Regions from separate parts of the Paenibacillus sp. Y951 genome, predicted to be linked through region 2. Evidence: predicted binding sites of a transcription regulator. Region 2 holds the regulator's gene; the other holds the start of a gene.
What was found. The regulator NrdR, encoded in region 2, represses ribonucleotide reductase genes. The targets are predictions, from matches to a motif close to AACACNATATATNGTGTT.
Positions count from the first base shown of each region.

Region 1: the regulator NrdR is predicted to act here: its motif matches at 2,913-2,930, upstream of nrdD (anaerobic ribonucleoside-triphosphate reductase).

Region 1 is NZ_JBXCIY010000004.1:204,763-214,017, forward strand. It holds gene nrdG (anaerobic ribonucleoside-triphosphate reductase activating protein) at 215-742, opposite strand; gene nrdD (anaerobic ribonucleoside-triphosphate reductase) at 758-1,717, opposite strand; gene nrdD (anaerobic ribonucleoside-triphosphate reductase) at 1,638-2,822, opposite strand; gene AC1TPB_RS07765 (hypothetical protein) at 3,126-3,398, shown strand; gene AC1TPB_RS07770 (Rrf2 family transcriptional regulator) at 3,670-4,152, shown strand; gene AC1TPB_RS07775 (LLM class flavin-dependent oxidoreductase) at 4,186-5,178, shown strand; gene AC1TPB_RS07780 (S-Ena type endospore appendage) at 5,367-5,750, opposite strand; gene AC1TPB_RS07785 (winged helix-turn-helix transcriptional regulator) at 5,970-6,308, shown strand; gene hxlA (3-hexulose-6-phosphate synthase) at 6,433-7,065, shown strand; gene hxlB (6-phospho-3-hexuloisomerase) at 7,074-7,628, shown strand; gene AC1TPB_RS07800 (LemA family protein) at 7,889-8,452, shown strand; gene AC1TPB_RS07805 (DUF3137 domain-containing protein) at 8,459-9,255, shown strand, end outside.
Region 2 is NZ_JBXCIY010000001.1:81,162-90,416, reverse strand. It holds gene AC1TPB_RS00445 (2-hydroxyacid dehydrogenase) at 1-552, opposite strand, end outside; gene AC1TPB_RS00440 (Crp/Fnr family transcriptional regulator) at 953-1,675, shown strand; gene infC (translation initiation factor IF-3) at 1,697-2,173, shown strand; gene nrdR (transcriptional regulator NrdR) at 2,270-2,749, opposite strand; gene AC1TPB_RS00425 (alpha/beta-type small acid-soluble spore protein) at 2,845-3,060, shown strand; gene AC1TPB_RS00420 (lytic transglycosylase domain-containing protein) at 3,227-3,796, opposite strand; gene coaE (dephospho-CoA kinase) at 3,793-4,389, opposite strand; gene AC1TPB_RS00410 (MntP/YtaF family protein) at 4,735-5,457, opposite strand; gene AC1TPB_RS00405 (hypothetical protein) at 5,549-5,731, opposite strand; gene mutM (DNA-formamidopyrimidine glycosylase) at 5,876-6,706, opposite strand; gene AC1TPB_RS00395 (hypothetical protein) at 6,876-7,010, shown strand; gene polA (DNA polymerase I) at 7,243-9,255, opposite strand, start outside.

The sequences.
Region 1 (9,255 bases), on a different contig from region 2:
AGAATTGGTATATCATATGAATCAGTACTGCTTATTGTTCACTACTCAATTATGATTATAACTGGAGCTACTGAATAATGCAAGGTACTGTTGTAAATATTATGCTATTTATTTATTTAAGTATACCCGTAAGTTTTTCAATCCGATAAAAACACACAAAAAACCGCCATAATGTATAAGCCATCATGACGGTTTCAATTAATAGTGAATGTTCTCACACTATAGCTGCAAACTCTTCGTGTATTACTATAGTATCATTGTCTAATGATGCTTGTACGTCTATGATCCTCTGATTCGAAGAGCCTCTATACCTAAGTGTACTCGACTTCATATGCTCCATAAATCGACCGTCAACTAAGATATCCACCCACTGTAATAGCTCAAGTTGGTATTGTCGCTGAGGATTAGAGGGGGCATGCAGTTGCCCCCATGTAAAGCCTGTATATGTCCAAACATCAAGTCCTAATTGCTTGGCTGCTTGAGCAATCGGTAGTAAAGCCTCCGCTTGCAGAAAAGGTTCTCCACCTGATAAAGTAAGTCCTTTTTGGAGCTTTGTGTTTTTCATTTGATTAATAATATCGCCGCTATCGACTTCATAGCCACCGGCGAGATCATGTGTATAGGGGTTATGACATCCTTTGCAATGATGTTTACAGCCTTGTGTCCATAACACCATTCTGAGGCCTGGTCCATCGACAATACTGTCTACAGTAAGTGGTGCTGCTATTGTTAGCTTCATCATTATTACCACATTTCGTTAGTTATGTTTAACTCGATCATGAACTTCTGATTTCTTAGCATTATTGAATCGATCTAATGTTCCTACCAGATAGCCGGTAATTCTTCTAATTCGTTCAAACTTTATAGTGTCTTCCTCTTCATTTCTACCAAAATGAGGACAAATATTCCCTATAATAACTCCAGAATATCCACAAGAAGGATCACGATCTATCGGGTGATTGATGCTTCCATAGCCGATACCAGCTTCTTTCATTGATCTAATTATCGTTTCGAATGCTTCAATATTATGAGCTGGGTCACCATCTAGTTCAACATATGTAATATGCCCTGCATTCGTTAGTTCGTGATAAGGTGCTTCTTTGGCAATTTTATCGTAAGCCGCTAATGGATAATAGACAGGAATATGGAATGAGTTCGTATAATAATCGCGATCAGTAACACCGATAATAGTACCGTATTGCTGACGATCTATTGCTGTAAATCTGCCCGAAAGCCCCTCAGCTGGAGTCGCAATTAATGAAAAATTAAGTTGATATTGGTTTACTGCTTCGTCCATCCGATGTCGCATATGTGTAATAATACGAAGACCGAGTTGCTCTGCCTCTTCACTCTCCCCATGATGTTGACCTACTAACGCTGTTAGGCATTCGGCTAATCCAATAAATCCAACCGTTAAAGTACCCTCCTTAATAACATCTACGATCGTATCATTCCACTCTAAATTTTCAGAGCCTTTCCATACATGTTGGCCCATTAGAAAAGGGAAGTTCTTCACACGTTTATTACCTTGTAGCTTCATCCGATCCAATAATTGTTCGATGACCAGCTTAATCTGTTGATCTAATGCTTCAAAAAATTGCTGCAGCATCGGTTCAGAGTGAGAAATAATACCATGCTTAATTCCGAGTCGGGGGGAGATTGATTGTAGTGAAGGATAGATTGCCTCTTCCGCTAACAATTTCCTCTCCGTATACATTACCTAGCACTCTTGTTCTACAACCCATATAAGTTGCTTCCGTTTCTGGTCTCCCTGCAACATAATGTTTAGCATTGAACGGAGCATCGAGAAAGCTGAAGTTAGGAAATAAGCGCTTCGCCGACACGCGACAACTCAGCTGAAATAGGTCATAGTTGGGATCGCCGGCATTATAGTTAATTCCTTCTTTTACTTTGAAAATGAGAATTGGAAATATTGCTGTTTCACCGTTTCCTAAACCTTGTTCAACAGAAAGCAGGAGATTTTCAGATACCATTCTGCCTTCCGCTGATATATCTGTACCAAAGTTAATGCTGGAGAAGGGAACTTGAGCCCCGGCACGAGAATGCATCGTATTGAGATTATGAATAAAAGCTTCCATCGCTTGATACGTTTTACGATTTGTTTCACGATAAGCTTCCTTGTAAGCGAATTGTTGAATTTTGTTCGCAGTCGATTCATTTATGGAATACAGATGAGTAAGTTGTTTCAGCTCGTATACTTTATATTGCGTAATCATATCAATTTGCAGAGTATGTTTACTTTCTGACTCCATCTTGTGACTCCAATTGTTCATCTGTAATAACTGTTCATCTTCAAGCTCAAGGAGAAGCTGTAATCCTTGTCGCATATAATTAGCGTAGCTTTTCTTAAATGTTTTCCTAATACCATCAGATAGTCCATAGTCGAAAAATGGAATGCTTTGTCCACCATGCTGATCATTTTGATTACTTTGAATAGCGATTGCAGCTAATGCTGCATAACTTATAATGTCGTTGGGTTCACGTAAAAATCCATGACCCGTGGAAAAACCATTTGCAAATAACTTCTGTAAATCAATCTGACAACAAGTTAATGTACCCATATTCATAAAATCCATATCATGAATATGAATATCGCCATGATCGTGGGCGAAAGTGTGATGCGGTTGTAACACATTAGTTTTACAAAAATGTTTGGATACGACACTACCATATTGAAGCATAGTTCCCATTGCAGTGTTTCCATCAATATTGGCATTTTCTCGCTTACTGTCTGTTGTTTCTGCATCGGAAAAAGTAATTTCCGAAATGATATTCATTAATTTGCTATCGGTATTGATCAAGTGATGACCTCCCATATGGTACAAGCAGCTCGTAAACCTTCTTCATTACAGTAAATTAGAGTAAACGAGTATAATCATTAACAATAAATAAACACTATATGTAGTTGTCATAACGATGTATACATACTATATGTATTATATCTTATAAATTTTGAAAGTTGAGTCCAATTAGACTAGAATATTGATGATTCGATAATTTGACACATGAAGGGCGAGAAAGTCGTCAGTTGTAGAGAAATGTTCAAACATTTCATATAAATAAGTAAAGTATGTGAACATCGATTAAGGAGAGGGTGAAAGAAGATGGAACAACCGATGATGGTCGCTAGAAATGGTGTTATTACTAGTATTAGAAAGATCGGTAAGTACAAGTCGATCCAAATAGATGGAATAGGAGTAAATGGTGTTGTTCTCAATGTTGATGAGAACACAATCATTCTTAACAAGGAAGGTAAAGTGATCGGGTTAGATGATCTTGCAATCGGAATGGTTATTCATGTTCAACATAGTTTAGCAATGACGATGAGCTTACCACCTCAAACTTATGCGTACAGCATCACTGTGCAATCGTCATAATGCTAAGTGTGTAGAACTACCGTGCAAATTTCATAATACTAAGCGGGCAGCCAATCACTGTCCGCTTTTTTATGGGGCACGAAATGATTGAAGCATCGTACTGTTAACGATGCAAACTTAGAAATTGACTGTCATAATCTGATAGATTGTATCGACAGTCAATTAAGGATATACTAAAGCGGACAATGAGTATCCGCTTTAGTTGTGAATATAGATTTCGAATATAAAATTATTATAAATAACTGATTGAATATATGAGGTGATTGATACTATGCAGATGAAAACGGGAGTGGAACAAGCGGTGTACGCTACGTTTATGCTCAGTTTTTTACCGGATAAGGCAGTCTTACCAGGAGAAGTCATTAGTCAACGAATAGGTGCTTCACCAACTTATTTTCAGAAATTGTTACGGAAATTAGTAAGTGCGGATCTAATCACTTCTGTTGCAGGCGTTAAAGGTGGATTTAAATTGCAACGTAAGTCAGAAGATATTACGGTCTATGATATTTATATGGCGATCGAAGGAAAGCAATCATTATATTCTTCTAACGGTATTATTCAAGATATGTTACATATCTCACCGTCGACGCAATGTTGTTTGCTATCTGATCTAATGGAAGAAGCTGAAAGTGCATGGATAACCGTATTGAAAAAAGAAACGATAGCCTCATTGGTTGAGAAATTTCAGACAGCAACGTATCAGCAAGAAATTGAATCATTTCATCGTTGGTTAGAAGCGAAAATCGTTTATTGAACATAGATGTTGGTATAGAGAGGGAGAATAAGTATGAAGTTAAGTGTGTTAGATCAAGCTCCGGTCACAAAAGGTAATTCGGCACTAGATGCACTTATGAAGGCAGAGCAATTGGCAGTTGTAGCGGAAGCATTAGGTTATGAGCGTATGTGGATGGCTGAGCATCATAATGCGAATGGATTTGCAAGTTCTGCGCCAGAAATCATCGTTGCTCATATTGCAGCGAAAACGAAGAAGATTCGAGTTGGTACGGGTGGAACTATGATTATGCATTATTCACCGTATAAGATGGCAGAAGTATTCAAAACATTAAGTGCACTTGCTCCAGGGCGAATTGATTTTGGTGCAGGTCGTGCTCCAGGTGGCGATAATGCAGCGATCATTGCATTAGCAGAAGGTCGGCAACCAGATTTGCATCATTTATATGAAAAGCTAGATAATACATTGAAATTTATGAATGACGAAGCACCAGTATCATCTATTTACAATAAGATGCTTGCAATGCCAGCTCATGTTCCTCTTCCAGAAGCTTGGTTATTAGGCTCCAGTGGAAATAGTGCTGTACAAGCAGGTCGCAAAGGATTAGGTTACTCCTATGCACAATTTTTTAATGGATTTATGGAGAAAGAAATATTTGAGGCTTACCGTCAAAACTTTGTGCCATCTGTTTATATGGAAAAGCCAGAAATTATCGTTTCATACGCAGTAATGACTGCAGAGACGAAAGAAGAAGCAGAATTTCAAGCAAAGCCTTTTGATATCTCTCGTATGCTTATGATGAGAGGGCAGATCGTGGAACGTATGACACCTGAAGAGGCGCAAGATTATCCACTTTCTGAAATGGACCGTATGTTTATTAAAGATAATCGTAAAATGCATTTCGTAGGTACGCCCCAAGAAGTAGCAGATAAGTTACTTCAAGAGCAACAAACGTATGGATTTGATGAAGCGATGATTTGTACGATTCCACATTCTCAAGAGGTTCGACTGAATGTATATCGATTGTTAGCACAACAATTAATGTAAGTTCACGTTCAAGAGTTAGCTGCAAGGATAAAGCTGATTATCCGCAGACTACTCTATTGAAGTATTATATTGAGGTAAAACGGAAAGGGTTGGAAAAGTGAGAGTAAAAACTCACTTCTCCAACCCTTTTACTAAAAAAGTATAGCAATCTACGAAATACTACATAGATTTACCGATTGCTGAAAAATCTACACTACTGGAATATACGAAACTTGATATTTAAATGTTCCAAAGTATGGTTCGGTAGGAGAAAAACCAGTTAATGCAATTTCACGGATGTCATCATAAAGAAACGTAATGCTGTCGCCTGCTACAAGTGTAAATGTTCTACTTGGTCCACTGTTGAAGATTAAGTTAACATTGAAACCGATCGAGCCAATGTTTACAAAAGATGCAGCTAGCGTTGATACAAAACTAGAATCAACAGAATATACAACATTGTTATTCGTATTACTAGTGTCTGATACGGCAATAGTATTTTCGAAAGTTAAAATTACCGGTCTACGATGAATTGGTTTGGGGGGATATGGCGAAATACCGTTAAGATAAGGTCTAAGAGATTTACGAGTCATTCTATCATCACCTCTTTCCTTTTGACAGTTTTATAGTATGTTTTAATAGAGTAATTGCTTGGACAGGTTGATGGATTTTCGAAAATATCGTTATGCAGCTATATAATGGTATGATATATCTATAAGTGCAAGTTCAAAAATTGGACTTTATATTCGATGCCGATTAAGTGATCTCTCAATATAGAGGTCGAATGATGATGAAGTAAGGAGTCATGAAACTTGGGTGATCTACATTTTAAAGAGACAGTTGAATTAACGTTGAAGGTTATAGGCGGAAAGTGGAAGCCTGTTATTCTTTGTCATTTGACAGAAGGTACACATCGATTCGGTGAATTGAAGCGAGAAATGCCTCAAATCACTCAGAAGATGCTAACACAACAGCTACGTGAACTAGAAGAAGATTCTATTATAGAGCGTAAAGTATATGTACAAGCTCCACCGAAAGTAGAATACTCTTTAACGGAGTACGGTTTAACGGTGAAACAATTGCTGAATGTACTATCAGAGTGGGGAGATAAGCATCGTTCCAAGGGTACAGCTTCCCCAAAAAGTGAGTAAATATCTACTGGATAGTTACCAAATGGGTACTACGTTACATTAAAGTGCGTACTGTTCAAGCAGAACATTAAACTCTAGAATTGGTTTTGTAGCATAAACGAAACGATAGAGGAGCAGATCATATATGAAATTACAATTAGCGTTAGATCTTGTTGATATCCCAGGGGCAATTGAAGTTGTGAAGCAGGTAGAAGCTTATGTTGATGTTGTTGAGATTGGAACACCGATTATTATTAATGAAGGATTACATGCGGTAAAGGCTCTCAAAGAAGCATTTCCTAACTTAACCGTTCTTGCAGACTTGAAAATTATGGATGCAGGCGGCTATGAAGTTATGAAAGCATCTGAAGCAGGTGCTGATATCGTTACAATTCTTGGTGTTGCAGAAGATGCTAGCATTCAAGGTGCTGTTGCAGAAGCTCGCAAACAAGGGAAACAAATTTTGGTTGATATGATTGCGGTGAAAAACTTAGCGGAGCGTGCAGCGCAAGTAGATGCATTGGGCGTAGATTATATTTGTGTTCATACAGGCTATGATCTTCAAGCTGCTGGTCAAAATTCATTTGAAGATCTTCGTACGATTAAATCTGTTGTGAAAAATGCAAAAATTGCTGTAGCAGGTGGCATTAAGCTAGATACATTACCTGAAGTAATTGCAGCTGGGCCAGATCTTATTATTGTTGGTGGCGGCATTACAGGGCATGCAGATATTCAAGCGGCAGCTGCTCAAATGCAACAATTGATTCAACAAGGATAGTGGCTGATATGACGAATAACTATAATATTCATTCCATTATGGCCGAACTTCATGCAGCAGCTGATCAAGTAGCTGATGAGCAGTTAGATCAATTAGCGGAGGCTATTGCAAACTCTGGGCGTGTTTTTGTAGCAGGTGCAGGTCGTTCTGGATTAATGATGCGGGCGTTTGCAATGAGGTTGATGCATCTTGGACTTGATGTATACGTTGTTGGTGAAACGGTGACACGGAGTATTGCTAAGGGAGATCTATTGTTAATAGGTACTGGATCAGGAGAGACGAGATCGCTTATTCCAATGGCAGAGAAGGCAAGAAGTCTAGAAGCTACAGTAGCAACATTGACGTTGTCTGCGTCTTCTACTATTGGGAGACTAGCACATTTCAACGTTCAACTGCCAGGAGTACCGAAAAATCAATTAGATGAAGAAGCATCAATACAACCAATGGGTTCTTTATTTGAACAAGTATTATTGCTAGTGTGCGATACTGTTATCTTGAAAATGATGCAAAAGCAGCGTAGCAGCGGTAGAGTAATGTACGGCAATCATGCGAATTTAGAATAGATAATATAATATAAAATTACAATATAAAAGCTTCTCTTGATAGTTGGACCGTAACGTACCAATATTCAAGGGGAGCTTTTTTTGTATGTCTTAACGCTGCAAGAAACATTATAGATCCCTTTTGTGAACTATTTTGATCAGTAGCAGAATATGAATAGGATAAAGATTCGGTAATCAGTCAGTAAAATTATTACATAAAAGCTACAATTTCTCGATGAATATGATAATCTAATAGTATTAAAATCGAAGAGGTGATGACAATGGTAGGCTTTGGTATATTGCTTGGTATCATTGTAATTGTAGGTATTTTCTTAATTGCTACATACAATGGACTAGTGAGTAGACGTAATCGCATTAAAGAAGCTTTAGTTGCTATTGATGTTTATTTGCAAAATCGTTACGATGCACTGACACAAATTGCGGAAGTTGTCGTTTCTTATGCAACACATGAACGTGAGACACTTGCGCAGGTGACGAGCTTACGTGCGGGATTGCGCAATCAAGCACCTTCCGCAGAGAAAATAAAGCAATATGAGGAAGTAGATAGAGCACTTTCTTCAATTAATTTTCAAGCAGAAGCGTATCCTGAAATAAAAGCGAATGAAAACTATTTGCATCTACAACGGACGATCAATGAACTGGAAGAGAAGTTATCAGCTAGTCGTCGTAGCTATAATTCCAATGTTGCGGGCTACAATACAGCGATTCAATCTGTGCCGACGAATATGGTTGCAGGAATGTTTGGATTCCGTGAAGAAAGCCTGCTCGAAATTGCCCAAGAGAAAAAGGCTGAAGTAGATCTTAGAAATATATTAGGGAGGTAACGGGGGATGTTACCAACTTATGGGGAAGTAAATGCACGACTTACGGTACCGCTTGAAGCGTTGGATCAAATAAGAGAGCTTGCGCAGCAAAAGCGTGCGAAGTATAATCGCGTATTAGCGATATTTTTTGTTGTAAATGTTATAAGTACATTAGTTAGTTTAAGTTATCAGTCGTATTATTTTATTATTGGTTGGATTATTTTCATTATTATTTGGTTAATATCTGTATACGCCAAGCGCAAAAGCGCAGAGCAATATCGAACGATGTTTAAAAGAGAAGTAATTGCACCGTTTGCTTCCAAAACAGTGGAGCTATGTGCATCGCTGCAGGATAGCGATAAACATATTTACTACTGCAATTACTATCCCGAGGACCGCATGGACGACCATTGGATTCGAAACTGTAAATTGTTCGATTTTACCATTGACCGTACAACGGGCGAAGATTTGCTTATAGGACAATTAGGACTTACTGAATTTCGTTTTTCTGAGCTAACCTTAGTAGAAATTACCAAGTCAACGGATTCTAAAGGTAATACGACAACGACGAATCATACAAGATTTTCAGGAGTATTGTTTGTAGCTGATTTCAAAAAGGATTTCTCAGGAATTACAATGTTGCAGTCCAACAAGGTCGTGCCTCCTGACAGTGGATTGTTCAAAAAAATGTTTGGCTCGTTCAAGCAATATTCGATGGTAGGAACAAGCAGAGCAGCAAAAATTGATATTGATCTTGAAAGTGAAGAATTCAATGAGCATTTTAATGTAAGAACCTCCAATGATATTGAGGCGAGATATTTATT
Region 2 (9,255 bases):
CACCTCAGGCTTCCGAGAGCGATTATAATACATAACGTCCATATCAAAGCCGAGCGCTGCTCGCTTAGCAATAACTTCTCCGATACGTCCCATTCCAATAATACCTAACTTTTGATGATGAACATCGACCCCAAAAAGCTTTTTTCCTTCATTTCCCTTCCAATTCCCTGCTTTAATATATGTATCTAATTCTGCGATTCTGCGTGCTGTTGAAAGCATTAAGCCAATCACTAGATCAGCAACTGTATCGTCGAGAACATATGGTGTATGTGTCCCGATAATATTGCGTCGCTTCATCGCATCCAGATCAAAATGATTGTAGCCAACACTCATCGTACTTACTACTTTTAGATTTGGTGCACAATCTAATAGCTTACTATCGATTGGTACAGAACTGCTATTGAAAAACCCAACAACATCTTGTAAATAATGACTTAGTTGCTCGGGATTACGTTCCTCATCCTTGCCCCATGTTTTGACGGTACAATGCTCCTCAATATATTGCAGCACTTCAAGTGGTAATCTCCGGTCTACAAATACTAATGGCTTCATTATTTTACCCTCTTTCCATTGTAGTTACCTATACGATAATCCACTTATTAGTGGATGCGTCCTATTTGCGATAAAATAAGCTAGCTTTACTATTGCAGCATTTCATACATACAAAATAGCGTTACTCATATCGTACTGCAACTTGAAAATGAATACAACGAAAAGAGTTCTTTTTGCAGCCTCCCAACAGCAAAAAGAACTCTTCTACATAAGTACCATATTTTTCACGTTAATGGATTGATAATAGCAAGTATTACAGCTATCATTAAAGTAGTCTATATTTTTGCTCCTCCTAACTTATTTATTCCCTTCTCCCAAATATAGAATAACAAATCCAAACCTTTGATTCTGTAACTCACATTACAAAATTATTGATTAGTAGATGAAAGGATGCTTGTTTTTGAAAAAGATAGATACAATTAAATTACGCGAATCCATACCATTCTTTCAAGATATTGATCAACAGTTATTAGATCAGCTGACTCCATATATGAAAGAAGTAAGTTTCTCGAAAGGTAATGTTATTTTTCATGAAGGCGATGAAGGCAATCAGATCTTCTTTATTCGTATAGGTATGGTTTCTATTTATACTTCTAATAAGGCGAAACGAATTACGTTAGCTTACTTAGATAAAGGTGAATATTTTGGTGAAATGGCACTTATGCAACCGGGTCTATTACGTTCTGCTACAGCTGAAGCGATGACGACAGTCAAAGCCTATGCACTGCATCGAGCAGATTTTCAGCAGCTTGTCGAAAAGGAACGTAACGTTTCATTTTTACTATTAAACTACACGATGGAACGTCTTCGTAAAGCAAATCAACAAATTCATGATTTGACCTTTCTCAATGTGCAGCATCGCATCATACGTCGTTTAATCGACCTTTGCAAAGAATTCGGCAGACCAAATGCTGACGATACCTATAAACTTACTGTTAAAATTACGCATCAACAACTTGCCGATACGGTTGGAGCAGCAAGAGAAACGGTCTCAAAGGTGTTAATAGATTTGCAAGATCAACAATTAATTATTTTCGAGAATAAGAAGCTAATCATACTTCAATTGAAACATTTGGAGCAAAAAATAGAAGGCTGGTATTATCCTTCTCAACCTATCTCTTAGTAATAAAGGAGTTTCAAATTAATGATGATAATGAATGAAAAGATAAAAGCTTCTGAGGTGGAGCTTACGGGGCTTAACGGAGAATCTCTAGGTACGATGACTACGAAAGCAGCATTAGAAATAGCCAAACAACATAAAACTGATCTAGTGTGTACAAATATACTTTCAAGCCCTCCACCATGCCTATTAATGGCTAAAGGAATGGCAAAGCAAACGAAAAACACGGAAAAATCGGCTTCTACTCCCAAAAAAGCTAAAGAAATCCGTTTAACTCCTCATATAGAGGAGCATGATTATGATACAAAAATTCGTCAATGTATATCTTTCCTGCATTCAGGTCATCCCGTAGCATTAGTTGTGAAGATTCAAGGAAAAGAAGGAATTGCTGCCAAAGCTTTACTTGAACGAATGCTCGATACTTTAAAATCTGATGGTACAAAACAGTCGGGTATCCACGTAAGTGGCAAACAAGCTGCCGTAACTGTTCTACCGAAATAAAACTAATAGTGCATGTTCAAAATTAATAAAGGGTGTAAGCCAGATTAGACCTATTCATAGGTTTCGTCTTGGCTTACACCCTTTTGTATTCATTCGTTATTTCGTCGTTTCTGATCTAATACTTGGATTAGACAAAATACCGTTCAATTCCTTCATGAACATTTCGATATCCTTAAATTGACGATAGACAGATGCAAAGCGTACATAGGCAACCTCATCTACAGGATACAATTGTGTCATAACGATCGAACCGATATCACTGCTTTCGACTTCAGCCAGTGCAGTTGTTCTTAGTTCTTTCTCAACCTCAGAAACGATAACTTCCAATCGCTCTGCCGGTACTGGTCTCTTCTCACAAGCACGAATTAAACCACGTAATATTTTGTCACGACTAAATTCCTCGCGACTGCCATCCTTCTTAATGACAATCAAAGGCGTTTCCTCAATCATTTCAAAAGTTGTGAAGCGCCTGCTACATTGTTCACATTCACGCCTACGACGGATTGACTTATTTTCATTAGCTGGACGAGAATCTAACACCTTAGTACCAGAGTAATCACAGTATGGACATTTCATATAGAAGCCTCCCTTCTTTTACCAATAATAATTTGTAATAAAACATTAATTATCGCACATAATACATTTACCAACAGCGAGGAGGTGAATATAACATGGCACAAAGTCGCAGCAGCAACACATTACTTGTCCCTCAAGCAATGGCAGCTCTAGATCGTATGAAATTTGAAGTTGCACAAGAGTTAGGTATCGCTATTCCGCAAGATGGTTACTACGGTAGCATGGCAACGAGAGAAGCCGGATCTATTGGTGGTTCGATCACTCGTCGTCTAGTTCAGATCGCTGAACAATCTTTAGCAGGTCAAAGTTAATATTATACCTTGTATAATGGACTCAAGCTTTGGGGCTGTTCTCCTCTTTCGGAAGAACGGCTTCAAGGCTATTACTCATCTGAAATTATCATGTGCGAAATGTATATTATATGTTTATTTATTTTTGATCTATAATAGTATAGCACATATTATAAAATACCGACCACTATAATTGCGGATACAATTCCTTATACTTATTATAATAATAAACAACTTTTTGCACATAACGTCTTGTCTCACCAAATGGAATATCATCCGAGGTTGCATATTCTCCTGACCATGTACCTTGTTCAATCCATTTCGAGACATTACCAGGTCCTGCATTATATGCAGCAATAGCAACAATCTTCTCTTCATCAAATTGATTCAGTAAATGATTCAAGTACCATGTTCCTAGTTCAATATTCATTGTCGGATCATGTAATAATTTATCTGCAGAAATATGCTCAAGATTCGCACGTTCAACGATCCAATTAGATGTTGTTGGCATTAACTGCATTAACCCCACAGCGCCTTTTGACGATTCTCGGCCTGTTTGGAAATTTGATTCAACTCTTATAACAGCCGCGATGAGATGCGGGTCAACCTTATACTTTTCTGAGTTTTCTACAATTAGATCACTATACTTTACTGGATATAATTTTTGCATTATCCAATCTGACTTTCCGAACAAAAAAATAATAAAGCAAATTACGACTAACAGTAATAGACGACGTCTAAATTTTTTTCTTTTCATACAGTTACCAACCTTTGAATAAGTTCAACAACTTGCTTTTCTGTCTGCTCCAATGAACCAGAGTTATCAATAACATAATCAGCTTGCGCTCTTTTTTGTTCAATATCCATCTGAATATCGACTCTCGAAATCGCAACATCTAGCGTAACATTATTTCTGGCAACTAAACGCTCAATTTGCAGCTCCCGAGGTACGTATACGACAACAATTGCTTCATACAAATGAATCTGTTTCGTTTCATATAATAGTGGAATATCTGCAACTATAATTGCATTTGGTTGTTCTTCTTGGTAATGCTTGATCATTGACAACATTCGCGTGCGAATAGCTGGATGAGTAATAGATTCTAGCTTCGCGAGCTTGTCCTTATCTGAAAAAACGATTGCCCCTAACGCCGCTCTATTCAGACTACCGTCCTCATGTAATACTGCTTGTCCAAAAAAGGAGGAGATCTCCTTAAGGGCAGGTTGCCCTGGCTCCACAATATCACGAGCAACCTGATCTGCATCAACAAGCAAGGCACCATGCTTAACAAGCAGTCGACTCACTGTACTTTTCCCGCTTGCAATACCGCCTGTCAAACCAATTAACAATGCACTCACTCCTCCAACTTTTTGTTAACCGCTAGATAAACTTCCTCGTAAACGAAAAGTACTTCGGAAGCATATACAACTTTTTGTTAACCGCTAGATAAACTTCCTCGTAAACGAAAAGTACTTCGGAAGCTTACGCCACTTTTTGTTAACTTCATGTAATGCTCCTCTGCAAACAAAAAGTACTTCGAAAGCATATACAACTTTTCGTTAGCCGCTAGATAAAGCTCCTCTGCAAACAAAAAGTACTTCGAAAGCATATACAACTTTTTGTTAACCGCTAGATAAACTTCCTCGTAAACGAAAAGTACTTCGGAAGCTTACGCCACTTTTTGTTATATCCATTTAAAAGAATTTACTTATACCTAATATTATTAATAGCAAGCCGGGTAAGCCACTGAAGTATTTCACGATTGGGATATGTGCAAGCTTTGTACCTATTTTCGTTCCAACAATAAGAAATAAAGCACTACATATTGCAATAATGATCGGTGTTACAACGGGATGAAGACCTAGTAAAGCTGCCCCAATTCCGGCACCTAATGCATCCAATGATAACGCAATGCCAAGCATAATTGCTTCGGAGGATGAAATTGTCCCTGATGAATCAAAATCCGCCGTTTGTGGAGTACGTAATATTTGAATCACAAGACCAAGACGCTTTAATTCTACGCGAAAAACGGTCGCAGTTGTTTGCAATGAAACAACATTCATTACATTATGTTCTGATCGATCACTTTCTAGCTCATTATGCTTATCTTCGTTATGTGCTTGTTCTGAACGTTGATCCTTTAGACTTTGAAAATATTGATACAGCGCCCATAAGCCGATAAGGACTAGAATAGTTGCCCCAACATCATTGGCTAGACGAGGTGACAAATATGCAGTTAGCCATGTACCTGCTTGCATAGACACACCAATTACTGCTCCAGAAAAACAAGAAATAATAATAATCGATAAAAATGGAATTGTTATTTTACGTAATCCGTACGTAATTCCAACGCCAAAGCTATCCAAGCTAACAGCTATAGCTAGTATAGCCATTGAGGCGAAATGAACGAACAACATGATAGTTCCCCTTCCCACATCTATACTAACGAAGTAGACGGATGCCTACTTGCGTAACGTATCATATGCGGGGAGCACACATTGCGTGCCTTTAAGGTAGTTCAAAAAGCAGACGTTGATAACGATGATTGGCTTTGTAGCGTATTCGACATCGAATATGAAGTGAACTTGGAAAGTACGGTTCGCATGTACCCAAAAGTACATTTGCGCTTCCGCCTTTCTCAAGTAGCACTCCATCTTCTTGGTTCTGAACGCCTGCTTTTTGAACTTTCATTTAAAGTTTCGAGCATTTGCCGCTCGTGTACTCATACCGTACACGTTGCTGGGTATTGTTACAATGCTTGGGATCAGATAGTAATGCGCTGTTGTTTAGTCGGCATCGAAAATTCCATTTATATATTTTGAGCATGTATCATTATCATTTCAACTTCTGACAATGGGTACAAATATGAGTGCCTCTACCACCGACGACATATTTATGAATTGGCCTAGCGCATTTGGGACAATGCTCACCTTTTCGGCCATAAACAAGCAATTCATGCTGGAACATGCCCATCTCACCTTGTCCATTGACATAGGATTTGATGGAAGAGCCTCCCGCTTCTACCGCTCTTGCTAATGTATCTACGATGGCACGATGAAGTTTTTTCCATTCTTGAACTGACAATGTATCAGGGGTACGTTCCGGATGAATCGCTGCAGTGAACAACGCCTCATCCACATATATATTACCTAGTCCTACAATTAATTCTTGATTTAATAGTAGTGGCTTAATTTTCGAAGTTCGATGTTGTAATTTCGATTGCAATACTTTCGCTGTAAATTGATTATCAAGAGGTTCAATTCCTAATTTACTTAATGGCAAATTCGTCATGTCTTCTCCTGCTTTGAACAGATGCATCGTACCAAATTGGCGAACATCTTTATAACGAAGCTCAGTACCATCTGTAAATGTAAATAAAACATGTGTGTGTTTCTCTAGTGCTTCATCTGCGAGAAATAGACCATAACGACCTTCCATTCTGAGATGCGAAACAAGTACAAGCTCATCACATACAATTCGAATGAATTTCCCTCTTCGCTCAACAGACAGAATCGTCTGGCCAACAAGTGCATCACAAAATTGCTCTATTTCTGCTGGGCGTTGAATAATGCGCGGAAGCAAAACCTTTACCTGCTCAATTTGCTTACCTTGCACAAGCTCCGTTAATGTACGGATAACTGTTTCTACTTCCGGTAATTCTGGCATAACGTTCACCTCAATATTATTGATAATCAATGAAAGTCCAAAAACAGGCTACAAAGCAATACCCCGCGAAGTGTACGGTACGAGTACACCAGCGATCACTCTTTCGCCCGAAGCTTAAAATAAAGGTTCAAAAAGCGGGCTTTCGAAAGCCGAGAAGATGGAGTGCTACTTGAGAAAGGCGGAAGCGCAAATGTACGTTATTGGTACATACGATCCTACAATGTTTCTGCAAGAAACATCCATCGGAAGCTTACGCTATACTTTCCAAGTTCACTTCATATTCGATGCGACTAAGCTACGTTAGCCTAATCATCGTTATCAAAGTCCGCTTTTTGAACTTCCTCTTCCAATGAAAGCTCTAAACTTTCGATTGTCAGCACCGAGAAGATGAAGCGTTACTTGAGAAAGGCGGAAGCGCAAATGTACGTTATTGGTACATGCGAACCGTACTTTCCAAGTTCGCTTCATATTCGATGCTGAATATACTACATAGCTTGGCTTCGTGATCACATTCGAACGTTTAGAGCTACATCTACTTACTTGGCTTCATACCAGCTGTTGCCGAAGCTCACGTCAGCACGAAGTGGCACATCTAATTGAATAGCTTCAGACATTACTTCTGGTACTAATTGTTTCATTAACTCAAGCTCATGCGGAGGAACTTCAAATACTAGTTCATCATGCACTTGCAGTAGCATACGACTTTCTAATTGACGCTCTTTCAATGTTTGCTCCATACGTACCATCGCTAACTTAATGATGTCAGCTGCAGTTCCTTGTATTGGTGTGTTCATGGCGATTCGCTCAGCAAACGAACGCAAATTAAAGTTTGAAGAATGAATATCAGGTACGTAACGACGACGATCAAGTAATGTTAAAATGTAACCATTGCTTTTCGCTTCCGCTACAATATCGTCCATATATTTGCGAACACCACTAAAAACATTGAAATATTGTTCAATAAATTGAGACGCTTCTTTTCTCGTAATTCCTAAGTTTTGCGAAAGTCCAAAATCACTAATGCCATATACAATCCCGAAATTAACCGCTTTTGCGGAACGACGCATATTGCTATCTACTTCTTCAGCAGTAACGCCGAATACATCCATCGCCGTCTTCGTATGAATATCCATATTGTTAATAAACGCTTCTTTCAAATTCTCATCGCCTGAAATATGCGCTAATACACGTAGCTCAATTTGCGAATAATCGGCTGCTAATATCGTCCACCCCGCTTCCGAAGGGACAAATGCTTTACGAATTTTTCTACCTTCTTCAAGTCGAATCGGGATATTTTGCAGATTAGGAAATTGACTGCTCAGTCTACCCGTTGCAGCGATCGTCTGACGATAGTACGTATGAATCTTCCCAGTTGCCACGTTAACCTCTTTCAACAGCCCTTCAACATAGGTCGATTGTAGCTTAGCAAGCTGTCTGAAATTCAATATATGAGTGATGATCGGATGATAAGGTGCTAGTTCTTCTAATACTTCCGCATCAGTGGAATATCCTGTTTTTGTTTTTTTCTTCGCAGGGAGACCTAGCTTCTCAAACAATACTTCACCTAGCTGTTTCGGAGAACTAATTTTGAATTCCATACCCGCCAATTCATAAATGCTCGCAGTAATTAATTTAAGGGCAGCCTCAATCTCAACGCCTTGATTTTCTAGTTCACTACTTTCTACTTTAATGCCTTGCAGCTCCATTTTTGCAAGAATTCGCGATAATGGACCTTCAAGATCGTAGTAAAGTGAAAGCATAGACGTCTGCTCTAATTCTTCATTCAATAATGGAACTAGCTTTTCGACCGTTCGCGCTTTTAGTGCTAGATGCTGGAACAACTGCTCAGCTTCGGGTAGCTTTAGCTTAGCACCTTTACCATAAACTTCATCATCCGCAGCCAGTCCGAACACATTGTGTCGCTCAGCTATCGTAAATAGCAGTTGATTACCGTCGGTAGGATCTAATAAGTAAGCTGCCAGCTGTACATCAAATTTCGCACCACCCAGTTTAACACCAAGCCAGCTTAGCACCAATTCGGATTTATGAAGATCGTAGCCGTACTTAGCCTTGTCCTCATCGGCTAGCCACACGCAGAATGGTTCTAGTAGCGAAGTAGTCAATTGATCCTTCGCAATAACATATACATCATCCTGGAAGGCAATGGACATCCCTTCAAATGCAGCCTGATGTGGATTATCCCCAATCGCTTCGACATATAAGCCATGCTCGTTGTTTTGAGCAATTGCTTGCATAAGATCAGTTACTATATTAGCATCCTGCTCACCAGCGATAACATGAATACGTAGCGCTTCAATCGCAGATCTTGCCTCTTCTGCTGACGAGCCACTTTCAACTGATAATTGTAATCGCTCAATCAATGATTTGAATTCTAGCTTCTGCAATTGCTCCGCAAGTTGACTATGATCGTAGCCGTTAAACTGCATCTGTTCTTCGCCGTATTCAAGTGGAACCTCGCGGTAAATTGTCGCCAGCTTCTTACTAATAATAGCCGCATCTTGATTATTCGTTAGATTTTCTTTCAGTTT